Regions from separate parts of the Vibrio sp. SCP2 genome, predicted to be linked through region 3. Evidence: predicted binding sites of a transcription regulator. Region 3 holds the regulator's gene; each other region holds the start of a gene.
What was found. The regulator CRP, encoded in region 3, controls carbon source genes, mostly activating them, when cyclic AMP is high. The targets are predictions, from matches to a motif close to TGTGANNNNNNTCACA.

Region 1 (3,284 bases), on a different contig from region 3:
AAAGCGTCTTTGTTTATCTCGCTATCAAGCTTTTTGCGCATGCGTCGAAAGTCATTCAACGCTTCTTCTATCGCTAGTAACAGCCACTCCTGCTCGCGATCAATATCTAATGTCGAAGCAGGATAAACATTACTCAGTTCAGGTTGGGTGTCATCCCACCAAAACTCGCCAATTGCCACACCAGAAGATGCCGGAACACCACGAATTGCTTGCTGTTTTTTCTCTAATCGCCAATGACCTTGAGTCTGGGCATGAGCGATAATCACAGCCAGCTGAGCGGCAAGTGTGACCAAAAACGACTCTTCCATCTCATCAAACTGACGCGGGGTCTTCTGCTGAACGACGAGTACGCCAAGCACTTGTTTACGGTAAATAATTGGGGTTCCGAGGAAGCTTTGATAAACCTCCTCTCCCAGCTCGGAGAAGTATTTAAAATTGGGGTGTTTGGAAGCTTCCGCTAGGTTAAGCGGCTCAGCACTGCGTTTAACAAGGCCAACCAAGCCCTCGCTAAATCGGATATGAATTTTATCGCCTTTAAAACGCAGGCCCTGAGTCGCCATTAACTCAAGACGCTGCATTTCTTCGTTAGCAAGATAGACGGTGCAACACTCAGTACTCATCGCACTGCATGTTTGTTTAACTAAAATATCTAAGGCCTGATGAACTTCTTCTACCTTAGAAACTTGTTCAACTATTTCCCTTAGTTGAGAAAGCATGTCTATCCTCTTCGGTGCTTACGTTTGCCTTTTACTTTACGCTGTTTAAATGGCATTGCCATTGATGCAAACTCTTTCATTGCGCGACGATAAACATCACGCTTAAAAGAAACCACTTGTCTGACTGGATACCAATAGCTTACCCAACGCCAACCATCAAACTCAGGGGAACTGCCACGCAACATATCAATTCGTGATTCATCACAATCGAGTCGCAGCAGAAACCATTTCTGTTTCTGACCGATACAAACAGGTTTTGAATCCCAACGAACAAGGCGCTTTGGTAGCTTATATCTTAACCAATGACGACTTGTCGCGACGATCTTTACGTCTTTCTTTGTAAGACCAACCTCTTCATACAACTCCCTATACATTGCCTGTTCAGGGGTTTCACCTTCATCAATTCCACCTTGAGGGAACTGCCAAGAGTGTTGTCCGTATCGTTTAGCCCAGAAGACCTGACCATGGCTGTTACAGATTACAATTCCCACATTTAAGCGGTAACCATCGCCATCTATCACTGGCCAACCTCTAATAAAATCTTTAATTACAGTGATTTTTCCACATATCCCCAGTAGGAGCAAACTTACTAGTGTGACTAGGGCAGAAAATATTGCTTTCACATCCTCCAATGGATAACTTTTAATCAAATTCGAGGTTACTCACACCACAGTGAGACATAGACCACATTTATTCACCTTTTCTGTGTATAACTATGTGAAGAATCAATGTGAAAGTGATCAATAGCTAACCAACTCATACTTTGGGGTAGCAAGAAGATCAAACCAAGAAAATTTAAATACATTAGAAACAATAACTTATAATAAAAATAAATTTAATTAGTTTGTCTCATAGAAGCATTTCTATCCACCAACACAGATCGGTCAAAGATCAACCACAGTTGATTTTATCCACACCACATAAGTTAAACCTAACTATATGACTAAAATTTCAAGTGTTTTTTCACCCTTAAACCCCTGTTTATTCATACATACCCGCGCCAATTTGCAAGTTTCTCCAACTAGGCTGTGGATAACCCTTTAATTGATGATCTTTCACTCACAACGATCATTCTCTCTACAGTCGTAATTTTCTTTCACTGAGTTACAATGAGCTCACTTTCCACACTGTTGCAATACCAATGAAGCCAGAACCGACCACAGAACAAGAACTGCTTGAACGAGCAAAAAGCATCGCAGGTGTTAGCTTTGCCGATCTGGCGGAGGAAGCCGAGATCGAAGTTCCACCGGATCTTCGTCGTGATAAAGGCTGGGTTGGACAGCTATTAGAATGGCACTTAGGGGCAACGGCAGGCAGTAAACCGACTCAAGATTTTGAGAAGCTGGGAATCGAGCTAAAAACCATTCCAATTGGGTACTCAGGAAAACCATTAGAAACGACCTTTGTTTGTGTCGCACCACTGATTGGCGTTCACGGTCTCACTTGGGAAACAAGCCATGTTCGCAATAAACTTTCCAGAGTGTTGTGGATTCCAGTAGAAGGCGAAAGAGAGATCCCACTAGCGGAGCGTTGCGTAGGTTCACCTTTGATCTGGTCGCCAAGCATCGAAGTAGAGCAACAACTTAAAGCTGACTGGGAAGAGCTGATGGAACTCATCGTACTAGGCCGAGTAGAGCAAATTAACGCTCGTCACGGTGAGGTTTTGCAGCTACGACCTAAAGCGGCGAATAGCCGAGTTTTGACCGAAGCCTATGGAGCAAGCGGTAAACCAATAAAAACGCTGCCAAGAGGATTCTATTTAAGAACTCAATTCACAGCGCGTATTCTTGAAAACCATTATGTTTAGTGCGTGGTAAGCGATAGCTCCACATCATGATACAGAGGACCGTCACTCGCACCACATTCATCATAAGCGTTATGTAAACGTAGGTATGCTCGTTCCACACCTAGTCTCAGTAACTCCTCTTTGACTAGCTCTAGCGAGTCGAAGTGCACTGGCTCATCATCAATCTTTATTGGCTCTATTTTGTGCTTATATTCAACGGCTAATAGATACTGGGATAAGTCTGAACAGCCAATCACAAACACCTTTGGTGGTTGATAGCTGTCTTTATGATGACCATGTATCCACTTATCTAACTGACTTTTTTGCATAGTTCACCTCCATTAATCAGTATTAGCCAACTTTGCAAAATTTGCGAATTTGTTACCCCTCGCTCTTTTCTAATCATACTCAAATCCCCTATAGTGGGATCACATACCTGTAACGACAAGGAAGATCGATGCAATACAACAAGTTACCCCATTCTACGTTGGAAGTGAGTAAGATCTGTCTTGGCACCATGACGTTTGGTGAGCAAAATACTGAGCAAGAAGCTTTTAGCCAGCTTGATTACGCACTTGAGCGCGGTGTGAATTTTATTGATACCGCAGAGATGTACCCTGTGCCGCCAAAAGCAAATACTCAGGGGTTAACCGAGCAGTACATTGGAAACTGGCTTGCTAAATCAGGTAAGCGAGAAAAAGTGGTGTTAGCCACCAAGGTTGCGGGTCCAAGAAACATCCCTTATATCCGCGAAAACATGAGTTTAGATCGGAAAAATATCC
Region 2 (3,284 bases), on a different contig from region 3:
CGAAGAAACACACGCGTGGCGTACATTCAAAACCAGGTTCGTTGATGATGCGGTGGTACAGAGACAAGATGTGTAGCAAGTCTAGATGCTGACGCTTGTACTCATGCAGACGTTTGATTTGAACATCAAAGATAGCATTTGTATCTAGCTCGATACCCATGTTCTCTTGAACCCAATCAGCAAGGCGCTGTTTGTTTTGCTTCTTAACTGCCATGAATTCCTGTTGGAACTTAGCGTCAGTTGCAAACTCAGCAATACCTTCTAACTGCTCAAGTTTTGCTGGCCACTCGCTGCCAATCTTATCAGTGATAAGCTGAGACAGACCTGGGTTACAGAACTTCAACCAACGACGAGGCGTTACACCGTTTGTTACGTTAGTCAGTTTACCTGGGAAGATTTCGTTAAACTCAGGGAATAGATCTTTCTTAACAAGCTCTGAGTGAAGCGCTGCCACACCGTTGACTTTGTAAGAACCGATAACACAAAGGTTAGCCATGCGAACCATGCGGTTGAAACCTTCTTGGATGATAGACAGCTTCGCTTGCTTCTCACCATCACCAGGCCACATCTTACGTACTTCTTGTAGGAAGCGGTGGTTGATTTCAAAGATGATTTCCATATGACGAGGTAGTAGACGCTGAATGAGCGACTCTGGCCATGTTTCTAATGCTTCTGGAAGTAGCGTGTGGTTAGTGTAGGCAAAAGTATTTGCACTGATGTCCCACGCTTTATCCCAGGATAGACCTTTCTCGTCGATCAGGATGCGCATTAGCTCTGGGATAGCAATTGTTGGGTGCGTATCGTTAAGCTGAATTGTCTCTTGCTTAGGAAGATCTGCCAAAGCAAAACCCGCTTCTTCATGACGACGTAGAATGTCGCGTACCGATGCCGCCGAGTGGAAGTACTGCTGCATTAGACGCAGAGTTTTACCTTTCTCGTGGTTATCATTCGGGTAGAGAACTTTAGTAATGTTGCCCGCATCAATCAGAGCGTGCTGCGCTTCAAAGTAGTCACCATTGTTAAAGCTCGCTAGTGAGAATGGTGCAATTGCCTGACATTCCCAAAGACGTAGTGGGTAAACTGTATCTGACTCGTAACCCACGATAGGAAGATCCCAAGGCATCGCTTTTACACTCATACCCGGTACCCATTTACGAACTTCTTTACCGTTCTCATGTGTTACTTCGACATGACCATAGAAGCCGATTTCTTGTGCAAGTTTAGGACGCGCGACTTCCCAAGGGTAGCCTTCAATACCGCGCCATGCGTCTGGTGCTTCTTGCTGACGACCTTCTTCGAATGATTGTTTAAATAGACCGTATTCGTAGTGTAGGCCGTAACCTACTGTCGGATATTCTTGTGCAGCACACGAATCCATGAAACACGCTGCCAGGCGACCTAGACCACCGTTACCTAGTGAAGGGTCACGCTCTTCTTCAAGTAGATCCGTTAGGTTTTGACCAAGCTCAGCCATCGCATCAGTGATTTGGTCGTATAGACCCATGCTGATCAGGTTATTACCTGTTAGACGACCAATTAGGAATTCTAGAGATAAGTAGTTAACGCTTTTTGCGTTTTTGATTTTTGGATCTTGCTCTGTCTTAAGCAAGTCAAACGTTGTTAGTTCAGCAAGCGCTTTGCCCATAGCTAAGTACCACTCACGCGCTGTCGCTGTCTCTTCAGTCTTAGCGTAAGTTGCTGAAAGGTGCTTTTTCACGTCAGCTTGGAAAGTCGCTTTATCAAAATTTTTCTGTTGCGTAGGTTTCATTAGAGAAATCTCACTTATTGGTTCTAATCCATCTGTGCCATATCGTGCATTGACATGAACAGCAAAACATCCTCCTACAACACGGCAATTTGGGAGGAGGACGAAGGGCGTAGAGGGCGTATTACCAAGGGCTCAGTGATCTAACTCTCATTTAAATTCAACATCGTCTGAGCTCTGGTGATAAGGATCACACCATCAACGCATTTACCCTATAACTGATGTATTAAAGATATGTGTAGAGGAACATAACCAATTGAACAATATGCATACTCGGTCACAATAAGAATCATCACATGATGCAAATTACACAGCTATTGGTGCAAACAGGCGTTCAAATCCCACTATTCAGCCCACCGATAAGTGACAAGAATCACAAAAACAGGGCGTAGTTAGCATCAAAATGTGAATTACGCGAAAAACCCGCCGTCGATCAATAACTGTAGCGATTATTCTCAAGTAACATCCTTGCCAATAAGCTTAGTTGTACAATATTTGCTCAGCAGCGTACCAAACTAATTGGAAACACGTGGCCCTCTCTCTATAGGGCATAGCATAGGGATAAAAAGATGTGGATTCCTTCGAAATTAACTCGCCCGGCTCGCTTACATAATGCGATTGTCAGGCCAAGAGTTTTAGATCTCCTTCAACAAGCCCCGTTTTACAAACTGGTTTTATTTAGATCTCCCGCCGGCTATGGAAAAACCACGATGGCCGCACAATGGCTATCGGATAAATCACACGTAGGTTGGTACAGTATTGATGAGAGCGATAACGATTCATTCCGCTTCATCAACTACCTGCTACAAGCGCTCAATAAAGCGACGGATGGCTGTTGCCCGAATTCACAAAAGCTGGCAGAAAAGCGTCAATTCTCTTCTCTTCACTCCTTGTTTGGCGAAGTTTTCACTGAAATGTCGAATTTCCATCAAGAGTGTTATTTGGTGCTGGATGACTACCACCTAATTTCGGAAGACGAAATTCACGAGGCAATGCGCTTCTTCCTCAAACACATGCCTGATAACGTCACTTTGGTTGTCACTAGCCGCGCGGCACCACCACTGGGGACTGCTAACCTTCGTGTTCGCGATCTGATGATCGAAATTGGAGACGAATTGCTCGCTTTCGATACCGAAGAAACCACTCGATTCTTTAACCAACGGGTCGCAGACGGCATTGACGATGCCACGGCAAATAACCTACGCAACTATGTCGAAGGCTGGCCATCGGCGTTGCAGCTAATCGCTCTGCAAGCCCAGCACCAGCATAAAACCTTAGCTCAATCAGCAGAATCCTTCTCTCAGTTTAACCACGCTCATCTTTGGGATTACTTGGTTGAAGAGGTGTTTGATCTTCTCGACAAAGAAACGCGTCATTTCTTACTTCAATGTTCGGTACTGGATCATTTCAATGATCAGTTGGTCTGCGAGCTGACAGAGCGTGAAGATGCCCTTAGCATGATTGAGTCACTAAACCGATTCGGCCTGTTTATTCACCCACTAGAGGGCGAGCAAAACTG
Region 3 (3,284 bases):
CGATCAGCCTTTTGCTGAGCCAGCACCATTTATGGGCCCTCAGATCTCTAAAGCGGCTGCTGACTTTATTCTTGCTGCTCAAGCAAACCTACAAAAGCTAGGTGGCGAGAGCTTAATTGAAGCTAAAGCCGGAGAAGCTGCATTTGTAACACCAGGCATTATCGATGTTACCGCGATTGCTGAGCTACCAGATGAAGAGTACTTCGGCCCACTACTACAAGTGGTGCGTTACCAAGGTCTAGAGAAAGCAGTTGAGTTAGCCAATGACACTCGCTTTGGTCTATCCGCAGGCTTAGTTTCTACTGACGATGGTGAGTGGGAATACTTTGTTGACCATATTCGTGCTGGCATCGTAAACCGCAATCGCCAGTTAACTGGTGCAAGTGGTGATGCGCCATTTGGTGGCCCGGGTGCGTCAGGTAACTTACGCCCAAGTGCTTACTACGCAGCAGATTACTGTGCTTACCCTATGGCTTCGATGGAAGGAGGAGAAACACTTCTTCCTGCCACGTTAAGCCCAGGTGTTGAGCTATAAAAAACGATAAATTTTAGGGTATTCCCTTCTTGCCTCCCTGAGCCGGGAGGCATTTGAAACGTCACAGGCTGAAGGCTATCTGATCAAACTTTCTGGACACATTTGGTTAGATGGCCTTTTTTATAATTAAACAAATAACTACTCATACTCCATTTACGTAAACCACCCCTACAAGGAGGCGTTATGACGCCAGATGTTTTATTCCAACAGTTATGGAATGACTATATTCAACGCTTATGTCCCTCTGCTGAACAAGTCCACCAACTTCTGCAAGAAGACGAAGCGCTGATCAATGACCACATTGCTCTGCGCACTTTCAATGTAGAACCTCTGGGCATTGCGACCCTTGCACAACCATTCTTAGACGTAGGCTACAAGCCATGCGGTGATTATGTGTTTGAAAGCAAGAAGCTTGTTGCTAAACATTATGAGCACCCAGACCCAAAACAGCCTAAAGTGTTTATTAGTGAACTGAAGGTTGAAGAGTGTTCTGCTGAGCTACAAGCTATTGTCGCTAAGCTTGTCGAGCAATTGGACACCAGTAAGCTAAAAGGTCATGAGTTCTTGTATGGCGGTCGTTTGTGGGACATTAGCTTTGCTGACTTCCAGACGTTAGCGAAAGAAAGTGAGTACGCTTCTTGGCTGGCAGCACATGGTTACGGCGCTAACCACTTTACTGTTAGCGTCAATCAGCTCAATGCATTTGAAGAAGTGAAAGGCGTCAATGACCACCTACGCGAGTCCGGCTTTACCATCAATGAGTTTGGTGGCGAAGTGAAGGGGTCTCCTGATGTGCTGCTAGAGCAATCTTCAACGATGGCGGATAAAGTAGCGGTAACCTTCACGGAAGGTACAGAGATTATCCCGGGTGGTTTCTACGAGTTTGCTAAGCGCTACCCAATGAGCAACGGTGAACTTTATCCAGGGTTTGTTGCAGCCTCTGCTGATAAGATCTTCGAGAGTACTAACGGGTAGGAAGAGCTGAGAACGGGCTGCGCCCTAGAGATGCGGGAACGCTGCGCTTCGAGAGAGTTTGATCTCGGATGTGGAAAGGTGTTCTATCTCGAAGGACGAAGTCCGCTCCGTAGCGTTCTCGATTCTCGCATCCGATATAAACAAAAAGCCACCAATGTTTCCATTGGTGGCTTTTAAAATTTTAACGGTTAATCGAAATTAACGAGTACCGTAAACCACGATAGTTTTACCGTGTGCAGAAATTAGGTTCTGCTCTTCTAGCATCTTCAAGATACGACCTACTGTCTCACGAGAACAGCCAACGATTTGACCGATTTCTTGACGAGTGATCTTAATCTGCATGCCATCTGGGTGAGTCATCGCATCTGGTTGCTTCGCTAGGTTTAGTAGCGTTTGAGCAATACGGCCAGTTACGTCTAGGAATGCTAGGTCACCTACTTTTTGGCTAGTCACTTGTAGGCGGCTTGCCATTTGCGCAGATAAGCGCATTAGGATGTCTGGGTTCACTTGGATAAGCTGACGGAATTTCTTAAATGAGATTTCCGCAACTTCACAAGGAGATTTAGCACGAACCCATGCTGTACGCTCTTGGTCTTCTTCGAATAGACCAAGTTCACCGATAAAGTCACCTTGGTTTAGGTAAGAAAGGATCATTTCCTTACCTTCTTCGTCTTTAATAAGAACCGCTACTGAACCTTTTACGATGTAGTACAAAGTTTCAGCTTTCTCGCCCGCGTGAATTAGCGTGCTTTTTGAAGGGTACTTATGAATATGACAATGTGAAAGAAACCACTCTAATGTTGGGTCGGTTTGAGGTTTACCTAGAACCATAATATCTCACTTCCTCTGCAGGGTACGCTTGCCGCTTTCCATATTTTAGCTAAGCCTTAATCAAGACCTACTAGGATAAGAGCACTTTACAAATGCTGCAAGCCAACTTGTGTTTCGGTAAGAAATAGTATCCTTTTTCGAAAACGATTTCTTGATTTTAATCGGGTACAACTGGGGTTTTAGTACGCAAAACTGTGCACATGATCACGGTATGAAAAGTAATCGTGTTCTAGCTGTGGGTATTAACCAATTTTGCCCGTTTCGATGAGCTGTTGAAGTATCGGTTTAACGATTAGCTCCATGGCAAAACTCATCTTACCGCCAGGGACAACAATCGTGTTGTGACGCGACATAAATGCCCCATCAATCATTGCCAGTAGATATGGGTAATCTACGTTTTTAATGCCTCGCAATCGAATAACAACAAAACTCTCATCTAAACTCGGAATGCCTTTGGCGTTAAGCGGGTTAGATGTGTCGACGGTAGGGACACGTTGAAAGTTAATATGAGTACGAGAAAATTGGGGAGTAATGTAGTTCAGATAGTCATCCATTGAGCGGACGATAGAGTCCATCACCGCTTCACGCGAGTGACCACGATCGCGGGTATCACGAACGAATTTCTGAATCCATTCAAGGTTCACGATAGGCACCATGCCAATCAGAAAATCAACATGCTGTGATACGTTAACCTCGCCATCGACAACACCGCCATGTAGACCTTCATAAAATAGGACGTCGGAGTTTTCTGGCAGATCTTGCCAAGGTGTAAAGGTGCCTGGCATTTGGTTGTATGGAACGGCTTCATCGAACGTATGCAGGTAACGGCGGATTTGACCGACGCCTTCTTGACCGTACTTGCGGAAAAACTCTTCAAGTCCATTGAAGTCGTTCGCCTGAGGGCCAAAGTAACTGATATGGCGGCCTTGCTCACGTGCCTTAC

Region 1: rppH (RNA pyrophosphohydrolase) is a predicted target of CRP. The motif match lies at 1,390-1,405, and genes of this name have one in related genera.
Region 2: AC5O63_RS05415 (glycogen/starch/alpha-glucan phosphorylase) is a predicted target of CRP. The motif match lies at 1,903-1,918, and genes of this name have one in related genera.

Annotation. Positions count from the first base shown of each region.
Region 1 covers NZ_JCAFVV010000005.1:223,614-226,897, reverse strand. The annotation lists gene ptsP (phosphoenolpyruvate--protein phosphotransferase) at 1-716, opposite strand, end outside; gene rppH (RNA pyrophosphohydrolase) at 719-1,237, opposite strand; gene mutH (DNA mismatch repair endonuclease MutH) at 1,858-2,523, shown strand; gene AC5O63_RS15835 (DUF6482 family protein) at 2,520-2,831, opposite strand; gene AC5O63_RS15830 (NADP(H)-dependent aldo-keto reductase) at 2,960-3,284, shown strand, end outside.
Region 2 covers NZ_JCAFVV010000001.1:1,118,536-1,121,819, reverse strand. The annotation lists gene AC5O63_RS05415 (glycogen/starch/alpha-glucan phosphorylase) at 1-1,768, opposite strand, end outside; gene malT (HTH-type transcriptional regulator MalT) at 2,335-3,284, shown strand, end outside.
Region 3 covers NZ_JCAFVV010000006.1:163,761-167,044, forward strand. The annotation lists gene astD (succinylglutamate-semialdehyde dehydrogenase) at 1-535, shown strand, start outside; gene AC5O63_RS16790 (DUF1338 domain-containing protein) at 719-1,510, shown strand; gene crp (cAMP-activated global transcriptional regulator CRP) at 1,709-2,341, opposite strand; gene AC5O63_RS16800 (phosphoribulokinase) at 2,584-3,284, opposite strand, start outside.